Regions from separate parts of the Mesorhizobium sp. LMG17149 genome, predicted to be linked through region 1. Evidence: riboswitches for the same ligand, from Rfam matches in the RefSeq annotation. Region 1 holds a riboswitch; the other holds the start of a gene.

What was found. Region 1 has a riboswitch for S-adenosylmethionine ahead of NP945_RS00410 (homoserine O-acetyltransferase). Riboswitches for the same ligand answer to the same signal wherever they lie in the genome.
Positions count from the first base shown of each region.
Region 2: another riboswitch for S-adenosylmethionine. It lies ahead of NP945_RS07415 (O-succinylhomoserine sulfhydrylase); the one in region 1 lies ahead of NP945_RS00410 (homoserine O-acetyltransferase).

Region 1 covers NZ_JANIFL010000001.1:84,312-94,361, reverse strand. The annotation lists gene NP945_RS00450 (1-acyl-sn-glycerol-3-phosphate acyltransferase) at 1-343, shown strand, start outside; gene NP945_RS00445 (LysE family translocator) at 369-995, opposite strand; gene NP945_RS00440 (aldo/keto reductase) at 1,084-2,031, opposite strand; gene NP945_RS00435 (gamma-glutamylcyclotransferase) at 2,153-2,674, opposite strand; gene NP945_RS00430 (DUF2125 domain-containing protein) at 2,817-3,815, shown strand; gene NP945_RS00425 (sugar kinase) at 3,823-4,746, shown strand; gene NP945_RS00420 (prephenate/arogenate dehydrogenase family protein) at 4,754-5,689, opposite strand; gene hisC (histidinol-phosphate transaminase) at 5,695-6,804, opposite strand; SAM riboswitch at 6,940-7,017, shown strand; gene NP945_RS00410 (homoserine O-acetyltransferase) at 7,132-8,301, shown strand; gene metW (methionine biosynthesis protein MetW) at 8,298-8,915, shown strand; gene NP945_RS00400 (DUF1330 domain-containing protein) at 8,923-9,243, opposite strand; gene NP945_RS00395 (glycosyltransferase) at 9,571-10,050, shown strand, end outside.
Region 2 covers NZ_JANIFL010000003.1:246,303-256,352, forward strand. The annotation lists gene NP945_RS07410 (BrnA antitoxin family protein) at 1-101, shown strand, start outside; gene NP945_RS07415 (O-succinylhomoserine sulfhydrylase) at 125-1,312, opposite strand; SAM riboswitch at 1,370-1,447, opposite strand; gene NP945_RS07420 (2'-deoxycytidine 5'-triphosphate deaminase) at 1,586-2,680, shown strand; gene NP945_RS07425 (ABC transporter substrate-binding protein) at 2,778-3,548, shown strand; gene araD1 (AraD1 family protein) at 3,726-4,718, opposite strand; gene mmsB (multiple monosaccharide ABC transporter permease) at 5,023-6,309, opposite strand; gene mmsA (multiple monosaccharide ABC transporter ATP-binding protein) at 6,306-7,838, opposite strand; gene chvE (multiple monosaccharide ABC transporter substrate-binding protein) at 7,962-9,032, opposite strand; gene NP945_RS07450 (LysR family transcriptional regulator) at 9,345-10,050, shown strand, end outside.

The sequences.
Region 1 (10,050 bases):
GACAAGACGCGCGCCGGGCGACGAGCCGGCCTACAAATACGGCATCGTCGAAATCTATGCGCAGCTTGGCATTCCGGTGGTGCCGGTTGCCCATGTCGCCGGTCTCTATTGGCCGCGTCGAAAATTTCTGCGCTACCCCGGCACCGTGAAGGCGCGCTTCCTGCCGCCGATCCCACCGGGACTGAGCAAGGACGAATTCATGGCCCGGCTGATCGGCGAGACCGAGGCTGCCTGCGACCAGTTCCTGATTGATGCCGCGCGGGGCCCGAATCCGCCTGCCTTGCCGCCGACAGCGGTGAAAAGACTGCAAGAGCTGGACAACGCCGCAAGACACAAAGCCTGAACCGGAAGTCTCCTGCCGGCAGTTCTCAGCCGAAAACGGCCAGCGCGGTGGTCAACACCAGCGTCGCGGCAAAGACCAGGTTGACGATCCGCGAGGCCGCCGGCCGGCGCAGGAAGCGCGCGAATGCCACTCCCAAGACAAGCCACACGGCGTGGATGGCGACGATCATCAGCGCGAGAGCCATCAGCTTCAGCCATGGACCAAGCTCAGTGTTACCCTGTTTGGGCGAAACACCGGCGAACACGGCGGCGATTGCCACATAGGCCTTCGGATTGGCGACCGCGAGAAGGAATCCAGCCAGCCATGTTGGACACGAAGCCTCCGCGCCGCGTGCTGCCATGGGCGGCGCCGTGGCGATCTTGAAGGCGAGATAGAGGATGTAGGCCGCCGAGGCGAAAGCCAGCAACGGCGCCAGCTTCGGCATCGAGGTAAGCACCGCCATGACCCCGGTCGCGACAACCAGAAGCACGGCGATCGTGCCCAGGATGATTCCCCAGGCATAGCCCAGCGAGTGGCGCAAACCGAAGGCGGCCCCAACGGCGGTAACGCTTATCGTTGCCGGACCCGGGCTGCCCATGATCACCAGGGCGGCAAGCATCAGCGCGAGAAGTTGCCCCCAAAGATCCGGCTGCGAAAGAAGCGGCTCAGTCATCTCTCCTCTGTCCTGCCTCGCGAAAAGACGGTATGGCAGGACCAGAGTGGCGTCTTGGACGTTCGTGCGAGGCGTCGCGCCTGAAGCTTCAGCCGCTCGCTCTGTCGAGTTCGGTCATGTCGGCGGCGGTCAGTTTCAGCGACGCCGCCCTGATCAAGCTGTCCATCTGTTCAGGCTTGGTGGCGCTGGCGATCGGCGCGGTGACGCCCGGCCGAGCGATAACCCAGGCAAGCGCGACTTCCGCCTGCTTGGCCGAATGCCTTGATGAAACCGCGTCGAGTGCCGCAAGGATGCGCATGCCGCGCGCATTGAGATAGTCCTTCACCCCGCCGCCACGCGGGCTTTGACCGAGGTCGGCTTCGCTGCGGTATTTGCCGCTGAGAAAACCCTTGGCCAGGCTGAAATAGGTGATGACGCCGATGTCCTCGGCCACGCACAGATCGCGCAACGGCCCATCGAAGGACGAGCGATCGTAGAGATTGTATTCCGGCTGCAGCACCTCGTAGCGCGGCAGACTGCGCAAGCTCGCCACATCGAGTGCGGCACGCAACTGGCCGGCGTCGAGATTCGAACAGCCGGCATAGCGGATTTTGCCCTTGGCGAGCAGCTTCTCGTAGGCGCCAAGCGTTTCTTCATAGGGCGTTGCAGGGTCCGGCCAGTGCGACAGATAGAGGTCGATGACTTCGGTCTGCAGCCGCTTCAGCGATGCGTCGACGGCCTTTTCGATGTATGCGGCGGACAGGTCCTTGTGCCCCTGCCCCATATCCGAACCGACCTTGGTGATCACCACGACCTTGTCGCGATTGCCACGGTCTTTCATCCATTTGCCGATGATGGTTTCCGATTCACCGCCTTTGTGGCCGGGAACCCAGCGCGAATAGGCATCCGCCGTATCGATGGCGTTGAGGCCGGCGCCGACGAAGCGGTCGAGCAGGTCGAACGAGGTTTTCTCGTCGGCGGTCCAGCCGAAGACATTGCCGCCCAGAACCAGCGGCGCGATGGACAGGTCGGTGCGACCGAGACGACGTTTCTGCAAGGCGGATCTCCGGGATGATTGGGGCGGGCAAATGGCGCCCGCGGGCTGAGGGTCGGAGCCTAACCTAGGTCTTGCCTGAACGAGGTCAAAGGCCTGGCCGCCTTTTTCCGCAGAGCCAGCTTCACAAAGGCGCGACCTGGCTGGCGACATCCTCCAGCCAGTGGTCGCTTATGCCCAGTGCCTCGAGATGCTCAAGCGTGCTCAGCACATAGTCCTCGTTGTTGCCGGACTGGCCGACCGCGCCGCGCACCACGGCCGCTGCATCCGCCGCGTCGAGCGCTCCGGCATATTGCTCGTGCTGGCGGTCGACAATGTAGACCACCGCGTCGACCGTACCGCCCCCGTCGAGGCGAATCTTGAGTATGCGCTCCAGATAGACATTGGTGACCAGTTCGCGCTCGCGAAGATAGGCCATGACCTCGTCGCGCAAGTCGCCGGGGACGCGGAATGCGAGGCCGACGCAGGACCCGCCACGGTCGAGGCCGAGCACCAGCCCCGGCCGCTCGCGCGTTCCGCGATGCACGAAGGAATAGACGCAGAGCGAGCGCCGGTAGCCATGCAGGCGGGCACGCTGTGTTTCGACATGCGCGAATCCCGGCCGCCAGATCAGCGAGCCATAGCCAAACACCCAAAAATCGCCCATATCGCCGCGCCTGATTGCAAAAGATGCCAACACCGCACCCGGACCGGTGTTTTTTCCGCCCGTCCCGTCTAACTATTCGTCTGTCTGCCTGGCGGAATCGACCACCCGTCCGCAACACCCATGCGTTAACGAGAGCCAAAGCATGACGTCAAGTGACGAACGCCAGCCAAGTAACCGTCGCCGCCTGTTCTGGCTTGCAGCGTTCATCGTCGTGCTGTTCGCCCTTTACAGCGGCGGCTGGTTTTATCTGGCCGACCGCGTCAGGAGCGAGGCCGACAAGGCGGTTGCCACGCTCAACAAGAATGGCGTCGAGGCCGGCTGTGCCAATCTCCAGGTCAGCGGCTATCCCTTGAGCTTTACCGTCTCCTGCGACAACCTCGCCTATGAGGACGATGCCAGGAACATTGCGGCTTCAGCCGGCAGTTTCAACGCGGCCGCCCAGATCATCCAGCCTCTGTCGCCGGTTGCCAATCTGCGCGGCCCGCTCAGGACCTCCGTTCCGGACATGGTGCCGCTGTGGATCGACTGGGACAATCTGCAGGCCAGTTTCAAATTGTGGTGGCCGCTGCCGCAGCGGATCTCGCTGGAGGCGGAGGGCCTGTCCGGCCAGACCGATCCGGCCGACGACACCGATCCGGTGCAACTGTTTAGCGCCGGCAAGGCATCGGGTCAGCTGCAGCCCAACGGTGACGATATCGACTATCTCGGCAGTTTCGGCGATCTCGAGATCGACCCCGACGCGATTGGCGGGCGCGTGCTTCCGGCGCTCGATGCCAACGGAGACGTCACGCTGAAGAACGGTGTCGCGTTGATCGGCACGCAGGTGAAGAGCCTTCGTGGCCAGGCGATCGAGATCCGCAACCTTGACCTGTCGTCGGGCACGGCGCGCATCACCGTTTCGGGACCGCTCTCGGTTGATGCCGAGGGTCTGGTCAACGCCGATCTGATGATCAGGCTGAAGGACCCGAAGGCGGTGGCGGCCATCCTTGGCGCCGCCATACCCGAGCAGAAAAGCCAGATCGAGCAGGGTTTTTCTGCCCTGGCAGTGCTTGGCAACGAACCGTCGATGCCGCTGAAGGTGGTCAGGGGCAAGGCCTCGCTCGGCTTCATTCCGCTGGGCAAGATCAAGCCGGTCGAATAGCTCAACCATGGCGGGACCCGTGAAGCTGCTGAGCGTTGGCGCATTGACGCTGGACACCATCCTGCGCGTCGAGACACTGCCTGTGCATCAAGGCAAGTTCATTGCCTCCGACGGCGTCCAGATCGCCTCGGGCATGGCCACCAGTGCTGCCTGCGCCGCGCATCGCCTGGGCGCGGAGGTATCGCTGTGGGCGAGTGCGGGTGACGATGCCGTCGCCGACCAGCTCATCGCCGGCATCGAGGCCGAAGGCGTCGATTGCACCTTTGTGCGCCGCGTCAGAGGCGCCCGCTCGGCGCTGGCCTCGATCCTGGTCGACGCGCATGGCGAGCGCATCATCGTGCCGTTCTATGACAGGCTGGCCCAGGCCGATCCCGAAGTCTTGCCGGTCGCCGACCTCACGGCATTCGACGCCGTGCTGGTCGATGTCCGCTGGCCGGGCGCGGCAGCGTTGGCACTCAAGGCGGCACGCGCCGTTGGGCGTCCGGCGATCCTCGATGCCGACACCGCACCGTTGCCGGTCCTGGAACAGCTGTTGCCGCTCGCCACGCACATCGTCGCTTCGGAAACGGCGGCGCGCATCGTCTGCGGCCAGGCGCTCGATCCGGAAACGGCTTGCGCCGATCTCGCCAGCCGCACCGACGCCTTTGTCGCGGTAACCGGCGGCGCGGCGGGCTGTTGGTGGCACGACCGTCGCGCAGGCTGTGTGCGCCATGTCGCGGCGCCAAGGATCAAGGCGGTTGACACGCTCGCCGCCGGCGATGTCTTCCACGGCGCCTTCGCCGTCGGGTTGGCGGAAGCCATGCCGGTCGAGCAGGCTTTGCGCTTTGCCAGTGCGGCCGCCGCGCTCAAATGCCTGCGCTTCGGCGGCAGGCTGGGCGCGCCGGAAAGGGCCGAGACGCTGGCCATGGTTGCGCAGACCTGGCCAGCCTGAAACAGACTTAGCCCTTCGCGGGATGCTCGACGGCCTGGCGGCCGAAATCGGGCACGTCGATGTCCTGGCCGGCCTCGATGATCGAGCGGCGCACCGCGCGGGTGCGGGTGAACAGGTCGAAAAGCTTTTCGCCGTCGCCCCAGCGGATCGCGCGTTGCAGCGACGCCAGGTCTTCCGAGAACCGCGCCAGCATTTCGAGAATGGCGTCCTTGTTGTGCAGGCAGACATCCCGCCACATGGTCGGGTCGGAGGCGGCAAGGCGGGTGAAGTCGCGGAAGCCGGAAGCCGAATATTTGATCACTTCGGACTTGGTCACCGACTGCAGATCATCGGCGGTGCCGACGATGTTGTAGGCGATGATGTGCGGCAAATGCGAGACGATGGCCAGCGTCATGTCGTGATGCTGCGGGTCCATCGTGTCGATGTTGGCGCCGCACCGGCGCCAGAACTCCGACAGCCTCTCCAGCGCGTCCGGGTCGGTGTCGGGCAGCGGCGTGAAGATGCACCAGCGATTGTCGAACAGGTCGGCGAAACCGGCGTCGGGGCCGGATTTTTCCGTGCCCGCCAGCGGATGGCCGGGAATGAAATGGACACCTTCAGGCACATAAGGCTGCATCTGCGCGATGACAGACGCCTTGGTCGAGCCGACATCGGTGAGGATCACACCCGGCTTCAGCGCCGGCGCGATTTCCTCGGCCACCGCGCCGGATGAGCCTACCGGCACCGAAATGATGACCAGGTCGGCATCGCGGACAGCTTCTCTCGCATCGGTGGTATAGCTATCGCCCAGCCCAAGCTCCTCGGCTCGCGCCAGCGTCGCCGCACTGCGTGTTGATATGGCCACGTGAGGGGCCAGCCCCTCGCGGCGGATGACGCGGGCCAGCGACGAGCCGATCAGGCCGATGCCGACCAGCGCGATCTTTTCAAACATCGGTGATGTCATGGTCTCTAGCTTTTCAGGAATGTCGTGAGAGCGGCGACAACGCCGCGATTGGCCTCTTCGGTGCCGACGGTCATGCGCAACGCGTTGGGAAAGCCATAGCCCGAAACGCGCCGCAATATATAGCCGCGCGCCGTCAGATAGTCGTCCGCCGCCGCCGCCGAATGCTTCTGGTCATCGGGAAAATGAATGAGGACGAAATTGCCGACGCTCGGCGTTACCCGCAGCCCGAGCTTTGTGAATTCCTCGCTCAACCAGGCAAGCCAGGTCTCGTTGTGCGCCACGCTGCGCTCGACATGGGCGCGGTCGCGGATGGCTGCGATACCGGCCTCGATCGCCGTCGCATTGACGTTGAAGGGACCGCGCACGCGGTTGATGGCGTCGACGATATGCATCGGCGCATACATCCAGCCGATCCGCGCGCCACCCAGGCCGATCTTGGAGAAGGTACGGGTCATCACCACGTTCTCGGTGCTGCCGACCAGCTCGATGCCGGCCTCGTAGTCGTTGCGGCGGACATATTCGGCATAGGCCGCGTCGAGCACCAGAAGCACGTTCTTCGGCAGCGTGGCATGCAGCCGGCGTACCTCCTGGAACGGTACATAGGTGCCGGTCGGGTTGTTGGGATTGGCGAGGAACACTATTCTGGTGCGCGGCGTGACCGCGGCCAGGATGGCGTCGATGTCGGCGCGCTCGTCTCTTTCCTTGATCGTCACCGGAACGGCACCCGCCGACTGGATGTAGATCTTGTAGACCATGAAGGCGTGTTCGGTGATGACGGCCTCGTCGCCGGGCGCCAGATAGGTCTGCGCCAGCAGGCCGAGAATCTCGTCGGAACCGTTGGAACAGATGATGTTCTGCGGGTTGAGGCCGTGCACCTCGGCGATCGCTTCGCGCAGCCGCCTGGCGGTGCCGTCGGGATAGATGTCGAGCTTGCCGGCAATCTCGCGCGCGGCTTCGATCGCTTTCGGCGAGGGCCCTAGCGGATTCTCGTTTGATGACAGCTTGTGGACCTTGGCGACGCCGGCGGGCGCCGTGCTCTTGCCTGGCACATAGGCGTCGATGTCCATGATGCCCGCACGCGGGGTTGGACGTGCCTGGTCCGGTGTCTGGCTCATGTCGCAAAATCCGTCGAGAACGCTTCCTGAGGGAAGCCGCAGCGGAAATACAAGCCGTGGCCTGCAATGTCGAGAGGCGACAGCCATCGCCCAGGGCTGGCCGTTGACGACGGCGCGCCACAGCCCTAGAAGGGGTGCGACTTCCGTGGTGATTTGGCCGGTCGGCTTGCAGCCACGTTAAACAACTTGCTAAAGGGCCGTTTGCATCCTGTAACCGGCTTTGCGACCGCAATGCCGGTTTTTTGTTGTCCGCCCCGGCCGGACACCCGTATCGGCATCGACTTTCGACAAGCGCGATGCGTGGGCTCAAAGTGTGAGATGGATGTCATGGCCGTTCTGCGTGCCCGTAAAACCAACAACGAGGTCGACCAGCCGTCGAGCCCGGTTTTGCGTTTTGGATCCGACAAGCCGCTCAAGCTGGACGCCGGCACGCTGCTGTCACCGTTCCAGATCGCCTACCAGACCTACGGCACGCTGAACGATGCCCGCTCCAACGCCATCCTCGTCTGCCATGCACTGACCGGAGACCAGCACGTCGCCAGCACCAATCCGGTGACCGGCAAGCCTGGCTGGTGGGAAGTGCTGATCGGCCCCGGCAAGATCATCGACACCAATCGCTTCTTCGTCATCTGCTCCAACGTCATCGGCGGTTGCCTTGGGTCCACCGGTCCGGCCTCGACCAACCCCGCCACCGGCAAGCCCTATGGGCTTGACCTGCCCATTATCACCATTCGCGACATGGTGCGGGCGCAGCAGATGCTGATCGACCATTTCGGCATCGAAAAATTGTTCTGCGTGCTCGGTGGCTCGATGGGCGGCATGCAGGTGCTGGAATGGGCGTCGAGCTATCCGGAGCGCGTCTTCTCGGCGCTGCCGATCGCCACCGGCGCGCGCCATTCCTCACAGAACATCGCCTTTCATGAGGTTGGCCGCCAGGCTGTCATGGCCGATCCGGACTGGCATGGCGGCAAATATTTCGAGCACGGCAAACGCCCGGAAAAGGGCCTGGCGGTAGCGCGCATGGCCGCCCACATCACTTACCTGTCGGAAGCCGCCCTGCACCGCAAGTTCGGCCGCAATCTGCAGGATCGCGAAGCGCTGACCTTCGGCTTTGACGCCGACTTCCAGATCGAAAGCTATCTGCGCCACCAGGGCATGACCTTCGTCGATCGCTTCGACGCCAATTCCTACCTCTACATGACGCGGTCGATGGACTATTTCGACCTTGCCGCCGACCATGGCGGCCGGCTGGCCGATGCTTTCGCCGGCACGAAAACCCGCTTCTGCCTGGTGTCGTTCACCTCGGACTGGCTTTTTCCGACCGAGGAGAGCCGCTCGATCGTGCATGCGCTCAACGCCGCCGGAGCATCGGTATCCTTCGTCGAGATCGAGACCGACCGCGGCCACGACGCCTTCCTGCTCGACGAGCCGGAACTGTTTGCCGCCATCAACGGCTTCATCGGCTCGGCCGCCAGGGCGAGAGGGCTGGGCCTATGAGCGTCAACCGCGACCAGCGCGTCGACCTTGAAGTCGTCGCCAACCTCATCCCACCACAGTCGCGCGTGCTCGATGTCGGCTCGGGCGACGGCTCGCTGCTCGAATTGCTGCAGGACAGCAAGCAGGTCGACGGCCGTGGGCTCGAGCTGTCGCAGCGCGGCGTCAACGAGTGCGTGGCGCGCGGCCTCTCGGTCATCCAGGGCGATGCCGACAAGGATCTCGAATTCTATCCCGACAAGGGCTTTGACTTCGTCGTCCTCTCGCAGACGCTGCAGGCCACCCGCAACCCGAAGCTGGTGCTCGACGAACTGCTCAGGATCGGCAATCGCGCCATCGTCTCCTTCCCCAATTTCGGCCATTGGCGTGTGCGTCTGTCACTGTTCGTCAACGGCCGCATGCCAGTGACCAAGGACCTGCCCTATTCCTGGTACGACACGCCCAACATCCACTTTTGCACCATCCGCGACTTCGTCAATCTGTGCGACGAGCTCGGCGCGACCGTCGAGAAGGCAACCGCTCTCGACGCCAACGGCCAGAAGATCGGCCTGTCGATGCCGTGGTGGTTCTGGAACTTCTTCGGCCAGCAGGCAGTGTTCTTGCTGAAACGGCAGTAGCCGCAAGCTATTCGAGGATGTCCGTGGCCTTGTGCGGATGTTCGACGCCGTCAGCAAACACCACGTCGGCCTCCGAATTGTCCGTGCGCAGCGCCAGAATCGCTTGATAGGCGGGCGAATTGTACCAGCCATGCACATGCTGCCTGTCGGGAAATTCGATGATAATCAGATGACCCGGCCAGTTGTTCTCGATCACCTCGACATCGCCGCCATGGACCAGAAAACGGCCGCCGAAAGGTTCCAGCGTGGCATCGATCTTGTGCAGGTATTCGACGATCTGCGGGCCCATCGTGGCTTGGCGCATATGGGCGACGGCGTAAGCGGTCATAAGTGCACTCCCTTTCAATCGAAGCCGATTGCCGGCTCCGCAGGCACAGATTGCCAAGGGTCGTGACAGAATTCGATTACCCCAAAAGTAATAAGAATGAGATGAGGCGATCGTGACGAATCGGCCTGCGTGATCCTGAGGCGGTTTCCAGTCTCCGGCCCTCAGGGTGTTGCCGTTGAGACGCAAGGTTGCGAATTCGTGGTTGCGGACGGATTGAACTCTGCAACCAGATGATGACACGGGAGCATGTTTTTCGTAGCGTCATGCCGGACGCGATGCCGAGCGAAGCACGGAGCGGGGAACCTGACCTATTCGATCGTTGTCGAAATGGAAAACGCCAAGTCCATCAATGAAGATGAGATCGGCGTTTCGTTCAGTGCTTTGGCACGGGAAATAGAAGCCGTGACGACAACCGGTCAATACATAAAACCGGAGGTCATCGTCGTTCACAGCGGACCAGATACCGACACACCGCTTCTGCGGCATCGTCTCACCGAAATTGTTCCGCAACTTGGCATGGTAGCAAACACGATCTTCAGCGCCTGCACAGGCGGCCGGTACTATGAGGTCAAGAACGCAGGCGCCGCGTTGGCCAAGGGCGACATCGTCATTTTCTGCGATTCCGATACAGTGATCGAAGACGGCTGGCTGTCGGCACTTCTCAAACCGCTCCAGGATCCGAAGACGATCGCCGTGAACGGTTACACCTATCTCGGCTGTGACGATTTCGCGTCGCGGACCTTTGCGCTTCTGTGGTTCTTCCCGCTGCGTGATGGTGATCGACGCTTTGCCTCCAAGCGCGCGATG
Region 2 (10,050 bases), on a different contig from region 1:
AGCTACGCCTCGACGCCGACGTTCTCGACCGCTTCAAGGCCGCTGGCGATGGCTGGCAGACCCGCATGAACGAAGTGCTGCGCAAGGCGGTCGGCCTGTAATCCTGTGACGACGCTCGCGCGCGCTACCTGGCCTTCAGCGCCTGCGCGATATCCTCGAGCAGATCGTCGGCATCCTCCAGCCCAACCGACAGCCTGAGCGTGCCCGGCCCGATGCCGAGCTCGGCGCGCGCTTCGTCGCTCAAATTCTTATGCGTCGTCGTCGCCGGATGGGTGATCAGGCTCTTGGCGTCACCGAGATTGTTGGAGATCAAGACGATGTCGAGCGCGTTCTGCAAGGCGAAGGCCGCGTGCTTGCCGCCCTTGACGTCGAGACAGATCAGTGTCGAGCCGCCCGACATCTGCTTCTTGACGATGTCGGCCTGCGGATGGTCGGCGCGGCCGGGATAGATGACGCGGGCGATTTCCGGCCGCTCGGCCAGGAAATCCGCGATCCTGCCCGCGCTTTCCGTCTGCTGGCGCACGCGCAGCGGCAGCGTTTCCAGGCCTTTCAGCAGCGTCCAGGCGTTGAAGGGTGACAGGCTTGGGCCAGTATGGCGGAAATAGTCGTGCAGGTTCTCGTCGATCCACTTCTTGTCCGACAGGATGACGCCGCCGAGACAGCGCCCCTGGCCGTCTATGTGCTTGGTCGCCGAATAGACGACGATATGGGCGCCGAGCTGCAAGGGCTTCTGCTGCAGGGGCGTGGCGAAGACATTGTCGACGATCAGCCTTGCGCCGATCGAATTGGCAAGCGAAGCGACAGCGGCGATATCGACCACTTCCAGCGTCGGATTGGTCGGGCTTTCCAGGAAGAACAGCTTGGTGTTCGGCTTGACCGCCTTTTCCCAGTTGGCGATGTCGGTGCCGTCGACCAGCGTCGCCTCGATGCCGTATCTCGGCGCCAGCGTCTCGACCACCCAGCGGCAGGAGCCGAACAGCGCACGTGCCGCCACGATATGGTCGCCGGCCTTGGCGCTGCACAGAAGGGCGGCCGTCACCGCCGCCATGCCCGACGCGGTGGCGCGCGCGTCTTCGGCGCCTTCGAGCGCGCACATGCGCTTCTCGAACATGTCGACGGTGGGGTTGGCGTAGCGCGAATAGATGAAACCCGGCTCCTCGCCCTTGAAACGGGCTTCGGCGGCCTGTGCCGTTTCGTAGACATAGCCCTGGGTCAGGTAAATCGCTTCCGACGTTTCGCCGAAACCGGAACGCAGCGTTCCGCTGTGCACGAGTGCCGTCTGAGGCTTCCAGTTGTGCTTCTTGGTGCTCATCGCTTTTCTTCCAGACACAAAAAAACCGGCCGCGAAAGTCGCAACCGGTCCATACGGCCTTGCGGCCCGACGGTCCTTTAGCGACTTGTTTAACGTGGCTGCAAGCCGACCGGCCAAATCACCACGGGATAACGACCCTTTAGACCCGCGCCACGCTTGCGTCAATTGCCGGCTTCATTAAGAGGTTTGTACCAAGCAGGTTCCGCAAAAGTGTTCCACGGTTTTGCGACCAGAACCTGCGACAAGAAAAACGTCTGACCTAGGAGTGGAGCCTTGCGGCAGACAGGCATTCTTCCCGATCAGGACATATCGGCGCTGTTCCAGTCCGGCGCGCTGAAGTCGGCGCGTGCGCTCGACGCCGACCAGATCCAGCCGGCCAGTCTCGATCTCAGGCTCGGCGACAAGGCCTGGCGGGTGCGGGCCTCCTTCCTGCCCGGCCCCAACCACAAGGTCTCGGAAAAGCTCGACCGGCTGCAGCTGCACGAGATCAATCTTGCCGAGGGCGCGGTGCTCGAGACCGGCTGCGTCTACATCGTGCCCTTGCTTGAAAGCCTGGCGCTGCCGGCGGACATTTCGGCCTCGGCCAATCCGAAGAGCTCGACCGGGCGGCTCGACATCTTCACCCGCGTCATGACCGATCGCGGCCACGAGTTCGACAAGATCGCCGCCGGCTATCATGGCCCGCTCTTTCTGGAAGTCAGCCCCCGCACCTTCCCGATCGTGGTCCGCACCGGCTCACGCCTGTCGCAGATCCGTTTCCGCACCGGCAATGCGCTGCTCTCCGAAGTCGAGCTGCACGACCTGCATCGCACCGAGATGCTGGTCGCCACCGAGCCGCCGAACATTTCCGGCGGCGGGATCGCGCTGTCGATCGACCTCAACGGCGATCAGAACGGCCTGGTCGGCTACCGCGGCAAGCATCACACCGGCCTCGTCGATGTCGATAAACGCGCGACCCAGGAAGTCGTCGACTTCTGGGAGCCGATCCACAAGAGCGGCGCCGGCGAACTGGTGCTCGACCCCGACGAGTTCTACATCCTCGTCAGCCAGGAAGCGGTGCACGTGCCGCCGCTCTACGCCGCCGAGATGACGCCTTTCGATCCGCTGGTCGGCGAATTCCGCGTCCACTATGCCGGCTTCTTCGATCCAGGCTTCGGCCACTCGGCGTCCGGCGGCACCGGCAGCCGGGCGGTGCTGGAGGTGCGCAGCCACGAAGTGCCGTTCATCCTCGACCACGGCCAGATCGTCGGCCGGCTGGTCTACGAGCATATGCTGAAGCGGCCGCAGGCGCTCTATGGCACCGATCTCGGTTCCAACTATCAGGCGCAGGGCCTGAAGCTGTCCAAGCATTTTCGCGCCGCGCGCTGAGCGCCGCCGTCAGGCAAAATACTTGCCTGCGCTGGCTCGCCATGCTTGGCTGCCTTGCTGGTCGTCAAGATGCCGGCGTTCAAGGGGAACCAAGAAAATGCAGATTTCGAAATGGATCATATCGGCAGCAGGCGCTGCCATGCTGGTGGTGGCGGCCGGCTCGCTTTCGCAGGCGCAGGAGAAAATCAAGATCGGCACGGAGGGCGCCTATCCGCCGTTCAACACCATTACGGCTGACGGCAAGGTCGAAGGCTTCGACATCGACATCGCCAATGCACTATGCGCGCAGATGAAGGTCGAATGCGAGATCGTCACGCAGGACTGGGACGGCATCATTCCCGCCTTGCAGGCGAAGAAATTCGACGCCATCATCGCCTCGATGAGCATCACCGAGGAGCGCAAGAAGCAGGTCGCCTTCACCAACAAATATTACACGACACCGCTCGCTTTGGTGGCGCCGAAGGATAGCGATCTCAGCTCGACCGAACCACCGGCACTGGCCGGCAAGACGGTCGGCGCCCAGGCCTCGACCACGCAGGCCGACTACGCCCAGAATGAGTATGGCAAGGCGGGTGCGGAGGCAAAACTCTATCCCACCCAGGAAGAGGCGATCACAGACCTGACCAACGGTCGTCTTGACGCTGTGATCTCGGACAAGTTCGTGCTGATGGACTGGTTGAAGAAGGCGAGCGACGGCTGCTGCAAGCTGGTCGGCGACGTCAAGGGGACGGAAACGCAAGCCGGCATTGCCGTTCGCCTGGAAGACACGGCACTTCGCGACAAGCTCAACGCGGCCATCGACGCGATCGTCGCCGACGGCACCTACAAGAAGATCCAGGCCAAGTATTTCGACTTCGATATTTATTGAGGCTGGGCGCTGCAATCTCCCCCCTTGAGGGGGAGATGGCCGGCAGGCCAGAGGGGGTCGCAGCGCGTAGAGCGCCAACGTCGTTTGGTGCCGCAGAAGACGTCGGCACTCCACGCGCGACGACCCCCTCTGTCGCCTTCGGCGACATCTCCCCCTCAAGGGGGGAGATTACCCTTTCTACAGCGCCTTCACCGCCACCTTCACCGGCTGTTCGATCTCGAGCGGATTGCGCAGCGGCAGGCCGAAGTCCCCGGCCTCGATCTCGAACACATCGCCGGCCTCGGTCCTGATGCCGTCGGCGAAAGAGAGCGTCGCCGTGCCGAACATATGCACATGCACGTCGCCCGGCTGGCGGAAGGCCGCGTATTTGAAATGGTGATGTTCGAGATTGGCGATGGTGTGCGACATGTTCGCTTCGCCGGACAGGAACGGCTTTTCCCACAGCACCTCGCTGTCACGCACGATGCGCGAGGTGCCGCGGATATCGGGCGGCAGGTCGCCGATCAGGATTTCCGGACCGAACGAGGCGTTGCGCAGCTTGGAATGGGCGAGGAACAGATAGTTCACGCGCTCGGTCACGTGGTCGGAAAACTCGTTCGACAGCGTGAAGCCGACGCGGAAAGGTGCGCCGTCGTCGCCGATGACATAGATGCCGGCCACCTCGGGCTCTTCGCCGGCGTCCTTGGCAAAGGCCGGTGACAGGAGTGCGGCGCCTGGCGCCACCGCCATCGTGCCGTTGCCCTTGTAGAACCATTCCGGCTGCACGCCGATCTGGCCATTTGCCGGCTTGCCGCCCTCCAGCCCCATGCGGAACATCTTCATGGAATCGGTGAGCTGCTCCTCGCCGTCGGCGCTCAGCTTCTTGTGCATGGAATCGCGCGTCGCGGCGGAGCCGAGATGCGTCAGCCCGGTGCCGGTCAGGTGCAGATGCGCCGGATCAGGGTGATTGATCGGCGACAGCAGCCGCCCCTTCTTGTAAGCGGCCTCGAGATCGACCGTCTCGCCAAGCCCCTTGCGTTCGATCAGCGCGACGAGGCCGACGCCGGTGCGGGCGGCCTCCATCGCCAGCGAATAGACGCTGCGGGCGCCATTGATGATCCGGGTCTTGCCGCCATTGCGGGCGACGACGCGGATGGTCTCGGCGTCGTCGAGGATCTGGGAGATCAGCATGATGAATCCTCTCTCATTTGCCTTGGCAGGACTGCCAAAACGGCAGACCTTACTCAGCGCGGCCGGGACCTCGTCCATGCCACGGTTTAAATTCTCAGTTCGGATTGCGCTCGCGGGCCTGGTCCCTCAGGGACTTCTGTTACCGGCGGGTTGCCGGCAGCGCCGCGATCGTATGCCTCCTGCTTGCCTCGCCTAGAGCAGTTCACCGTTTCACGGAAACGGCGAACCGCTCTAACTCATTGTCTTGGCGCAATTCCAGGCGGAAAACCGTTTCACATTTTCCTGGAATTGCTCTTAAGCCCGTTCAAGCCTTGTTCTTGTTGTAGACGTCGAAGATCACGGCACCGAGCAGCACCAGGCCTTTGACCACCTGCTGCCAGTCGACATTGACGCCCATGATCGACATGCCGTTGTTCATCACGCCCATGATGAAGCCGCCGACCACCGCGCCGATGACCTGACCGACGCCGCCCATCGCCGAGGCGCCGCCGATGAAGACGGCGGCGATGACGTCGAGCTCGCTGCCGAGGCCCGCGGCCGGCACCGCCTGTCCCAGTCGCGCCGCGATGATCAGGCCGCCGAGCGCCGACAGCACGCCCATATTGATGAACACCATCAGCGTCAGCCGCTCGGTGTTGATGCCTGACAGCTGCGCGGCCTTGGAATTGCCGCCCATGGCATAGATACGGCGGCCGATGGTCATGCGCTTGGTGACGAAGACGAACAGCGAGATCAGCACGCCCATGACGAGCAGCACCACGGGCAGGCCCCTGTAGCTGGCGAACTGGTAGACCAGGAACAGCGCCAGCGCGCTGCCGACCAGCGTCTTGACGACGAACAGGGCAAAGGGCTCGGCCTCATAGCCATGGCGTTCGCGCTTGCGGCGCGTCCTCACCCCGAAATAGGCGTAGGCCAGCACAGCGATCAGGCCCAGCACGATCGTCGTCATGTGCAGCGTCAGGCCGCTGCCCATGATGGTCTTGCCGGCCGCGTTCACCGTCGGCGGGATCAGCGTCAGCGGGCCGATGACATCCGGGATGAAGCCGGAGCTGAGCGCCTTGAAGCCATCGGGTAGCGGCCCCACCGAGGATCCGCCGCCCAGCAGGGCCTGGCAGATGCCGCGGAAGATCAGCATGCCGGCCAGCGTGACGATGAAGCTCGGTATTCGGTGATAGGCGATCCAGTAGCCTTGCGCGGCGCCGATCGCGCCGCCCACGATCAGGCAGATGATCGACACCACCAGCGGATTGCTGAACGGACCGAGCGGCCAGATGACCATCATCATCGCCGCCAGCGCGCCGATGAAGCCAGCGACCGAGCCAACGCTTAGATCGATATGGCCGGAGACGATGACCAGCAGCATGCCCAGCGCCATCACGATGATGAACGAGTTCTGCTGCACCAGGTTGCTCAGGTTCACCGGCTTGAACAGCGTTCCGTTCGTGGTGAACTGGAAGAACACCATGATGGCGATCAGCGCCAGGATCAGGCCATATTCGCGCAGGTTCGTCGTCAGCGCCGAGACGGCGATGCGTGGGCGCTGCTCTTCGGCGACGTTGCCCTGCGGGGCGGGGGCGCTTTCGGTGCTCATGCTGCTTTTCCTTCTCCACGAACGATGGCGCGCATTATTTTTTCCTGGCTTGCTTCCGCGGCGGGCATTTCGCCCACGATGCGCCCTTCGTTCATGACGTAGATGCGGTCGGTGATGCCAAGCAATTCCGGCATTTCCGACGAGATGACGACGATCGCCTTACCCTCAGCCGCGAGACGGGCGATGATCGTATAGATTTCGTACTTGGCGCCGACATCGATGCCGCGCGTCGGCTCGTCGAGGATCAGCACGTCCGGGTCGGCGAACAGCCATTTCGACAACACCACTTTCTGCTGGTTGCCGCCGGAGAGATTGCCGGTCATCTGATAGACGCTGGAAGCGCGGATATTGGTCTTCTTGCGATAGTCGTTGGCAACGGCGAGCTCGCGCATGTCGTCGATCACGCTGTGGCGCGAGACGCCGCCAAGATTGGCCAGCGTGATGTTGTGCTTGATATGGTCGATGAGGTTGAGACCGTAGGTCTTGCGGTCCTCTGTGACGTAGGCGATACCGTGTTGGACCGCCTTGCTCACCGAGGATACGTCGACCGGCTTGCCCTTGAGCAGCACCTCGCCGGAGATGCGGCGGCCGTAGGAGCGGCCGAACAGGCTCATGGCGAATTCGGTGCGGCCAGCGCCCATCAGCCCGGCAATGCCCACCACTTCGCCCTTGCGCACGTTGATGTCGATGCCCTTGATCACCTGCCGCTCGGCATGGATCGGGTGATAGACCGACCAGTTCTTCACTTCGAACACGACCTCGCCGATGTCAGGCTCGCGCGGCGGATAGCGGTCGTCGAGCGAACGGCCGACCATCGAAGTGATGATGCGATCTTCCGAGATGTCCTTCTTGGCCAGCGTCTCGATGGTGCGCCCGTCACGAATGACCGTGACCTTGTCGGCGACCCGGTTCACCTCGTTGAGCTTGTGCGAGATCAGGATCGAGGTCATGCCCTGCCGCTTGAATTCGAGCAGAAGGTCGAGCAGCGCCTGGCTGTCCTTTTCGCTGAGCGACGCCGTCGGCTCGTCCAGGATCAGGAGCTTGACTTCCTTGCTCAGCGCCTTGGCGATTTCGACCAGCTGCTGCTTGCCGACGCCGATATTGGTGATCAGCGTCTTGGGGTCCTCCTTGAGGCCCACCTTCTTCAACAGGGCGCTGGTGCGCGCCTCGTTGGAATTCCAGTCGATGATGCCGTATCTGGCGTGCTCGTTGCCGAGGAAGATGTTTTCGGCGATCGACAGCATCGGTACCAGCGCAAGTTCCTGGTGGATGATGACGATGCCCTTGCGCTCGCTGTCATGGATGCCTTTGAACTGGCATTCCCCGCCGTTAAAGATGATCTGGCCGTCATAGGTTCCTGAGGGATAGACGCCCGACAGCACCTTCATCAGCGTCGACTTGCCGGCGCCGTTTTCGCCGACCACGGCATGGATCTCGCCTTCCTCGACGCTGAGATTGACGTTCGACAGCGCCTTCACGCCGGGGAACGTCTTGGTGATGTCGCGCATCTCCAAAATCGTCGAGGCCATGGGACAACCGCTCCTTGAGAGCTCGGCAAACATTGCCGGCGAGGTCGGCGACAATACCGGGCTCGCTGGTGAACGAAAAGGGGCCCTGCGTTGCGCAGGACCCCCTGACTTTGTAACCGGGGGTTACTTCAGTTCGTCGGCCTTGATGTAGCCGGAGTCGACGACCAGTGCCTGGTAGTTCGACTTGTCGACCTCATGCGGCGTCAGCAGGATCGAGGGGACGACCTTGACGTCGTTGTTGTAGGTCTTTTCATCGAGGCCGTCCGGCTTGCCGCCCGAGAGCACCTTGTCGACGAGCTCGACGGTGGCCTTGGCCAGTTCACGGGTGTCCTTGAACACGGTCGAATACTGCTCGCCCGTGATGATCAGCTTGACCGAAGCGGTCTCGGCGTCCTGGCCGGTCACGATCGGCCACGGCTGAGCCTCGGTGCCGTAGCCGACGGCGCGCAGCGAGGCGGTGATGCCGCGCGACAGGCCGTCATAGGGCGAAAGAACGCCATCGACGCGGCTGCCGTCCGAATAGTTGGCCGACAGCAGGTTGTCCATGCGCGCCTGGGCGGTGGCGGCGAGCCAACGCAGCGTGCCGACCTTGTCCATGCCGGTCTGGCCGGACTTGATCTTGATTGAGCCGTCGTCGATCAGCGGCTGCAGGACGGAGATGGCGCCATTGTAGAAGAAGAAGGCGTTGTTGTCGTCGGGCGAGCCGCCGAACAGTTCGACGTTCCACGGCTTGGTGTTCGGGAAACGCTCCTTGAGGCCCTTGACCAGCGAATTCGCCTGGATCACGCCGACGCCGAAATTGTCGAAGGTGGTGTAGTAGTCGACATTGGCGGTCTTCTTGATCAGGCGGTCATAGGCGACGACGACGACGCCCGCGTCAGCGGCCTTCTGCAGAGCATCCGACAGGGTGGTGCCGTCGATCGAAGCGATGATCAGCGCCTTCGGGCCTTTGGTGATCTCGTTTTCCAGCTGGCTGAGCTGGTTGGGGATGTCGTCCTGCGCGTATTGCAGGTCGACGGTGTAGCCGAGAGCCTCGAGCTGGGACTTGACGGCATCGCCGTCATTGATCCAGCGCTGCGAGGTCTTGGTCGGCATCAGCACGCCGACGAGACCCTTGTCGGCTGCGTGCGCCGAGTAGGTCATGGCAGCGATGCCAAGGGCCGCGACGGCGGCCAGTGTCTTGATGATTTTCACTTCAACTCTCCCTGTTTGATGGACGCGGCACCCCGGGGGTCGCGGGCCGCGCAATCGTGCAGAAGCGCCAAGGCACTGCTGCCGTCATATCGATCTCCGGTATCCTCCCATGGCCCCGAGACGCTGATTCAATCGATACGATTTTTCTCGTCAGCGACCGTCACGTCTTGGAACGCGCGGAGGGTGTGGGTCTTTGCCATAACTGTCAAATGCGATCTTTGATGGTTGCTATATCATGGTTGGTATATGTATTGGGACGTGACGGGCTGACTCCAAGGTCGGCCTTACACGAGCAGAAGGCAGGGAAAAGCGATGGCGCGGCCCGGGAATCCGGCAACAGCTTCAAATGGTTACAGAGAAGCACCGGGCGATGGCGAAACCCTGCTGCGCAGCGGTCTCAGTCTGCGTCACATGCGCATGATCGTCGCGCTCGACGACCATGGCCGGGTCAGCGCGGCAGCCCAGGTTCTGAACATTTCGCAGCCGGCGGCCTCGCGCATGATCGCGGAGATGGAGGCGGTGCTGGAGGTCAAGCTGTGCGAGAGGCTGCCGCGCGGTATCACCTTGACGCCATACGGCAAGGCTTTGGCCAGGCGGGCGCGCTCGATCCTGCTGGAGATGCGCGAGGTCGACCGCGAGATTTCCGAGCTCAAGGCGGGCAAGGGCGGTTCGGTTTTCCTGGGTGCCGTGACCGCGCCGGCAATCGAGCTGGCGGTGCCGGCAATTCGTGAAATCCGCCGCATCTATCCGCGCATCGAGATCACCATGCAGGTCGAGACCTCCAATGTGCTGGCACGCGAGCTGATCGCCACGCGCCATGACTTCATCATCGCGCGCATCCCGGACGACCTCAATCCGCGGCTGTTCGAGTCGCGCGTCATCGGCGTCGAGAAGGCCTGCCTGATCGTGCGCCGGGGCCATCCGCTCACCAAGGGCGAGGCGGTGCGGCTGGAAGAGACCGCCGCCTATGACTGGGTCTTCCAGTCTGGCGGCTCGCCCTTGCGCCAGGCGATGGAGA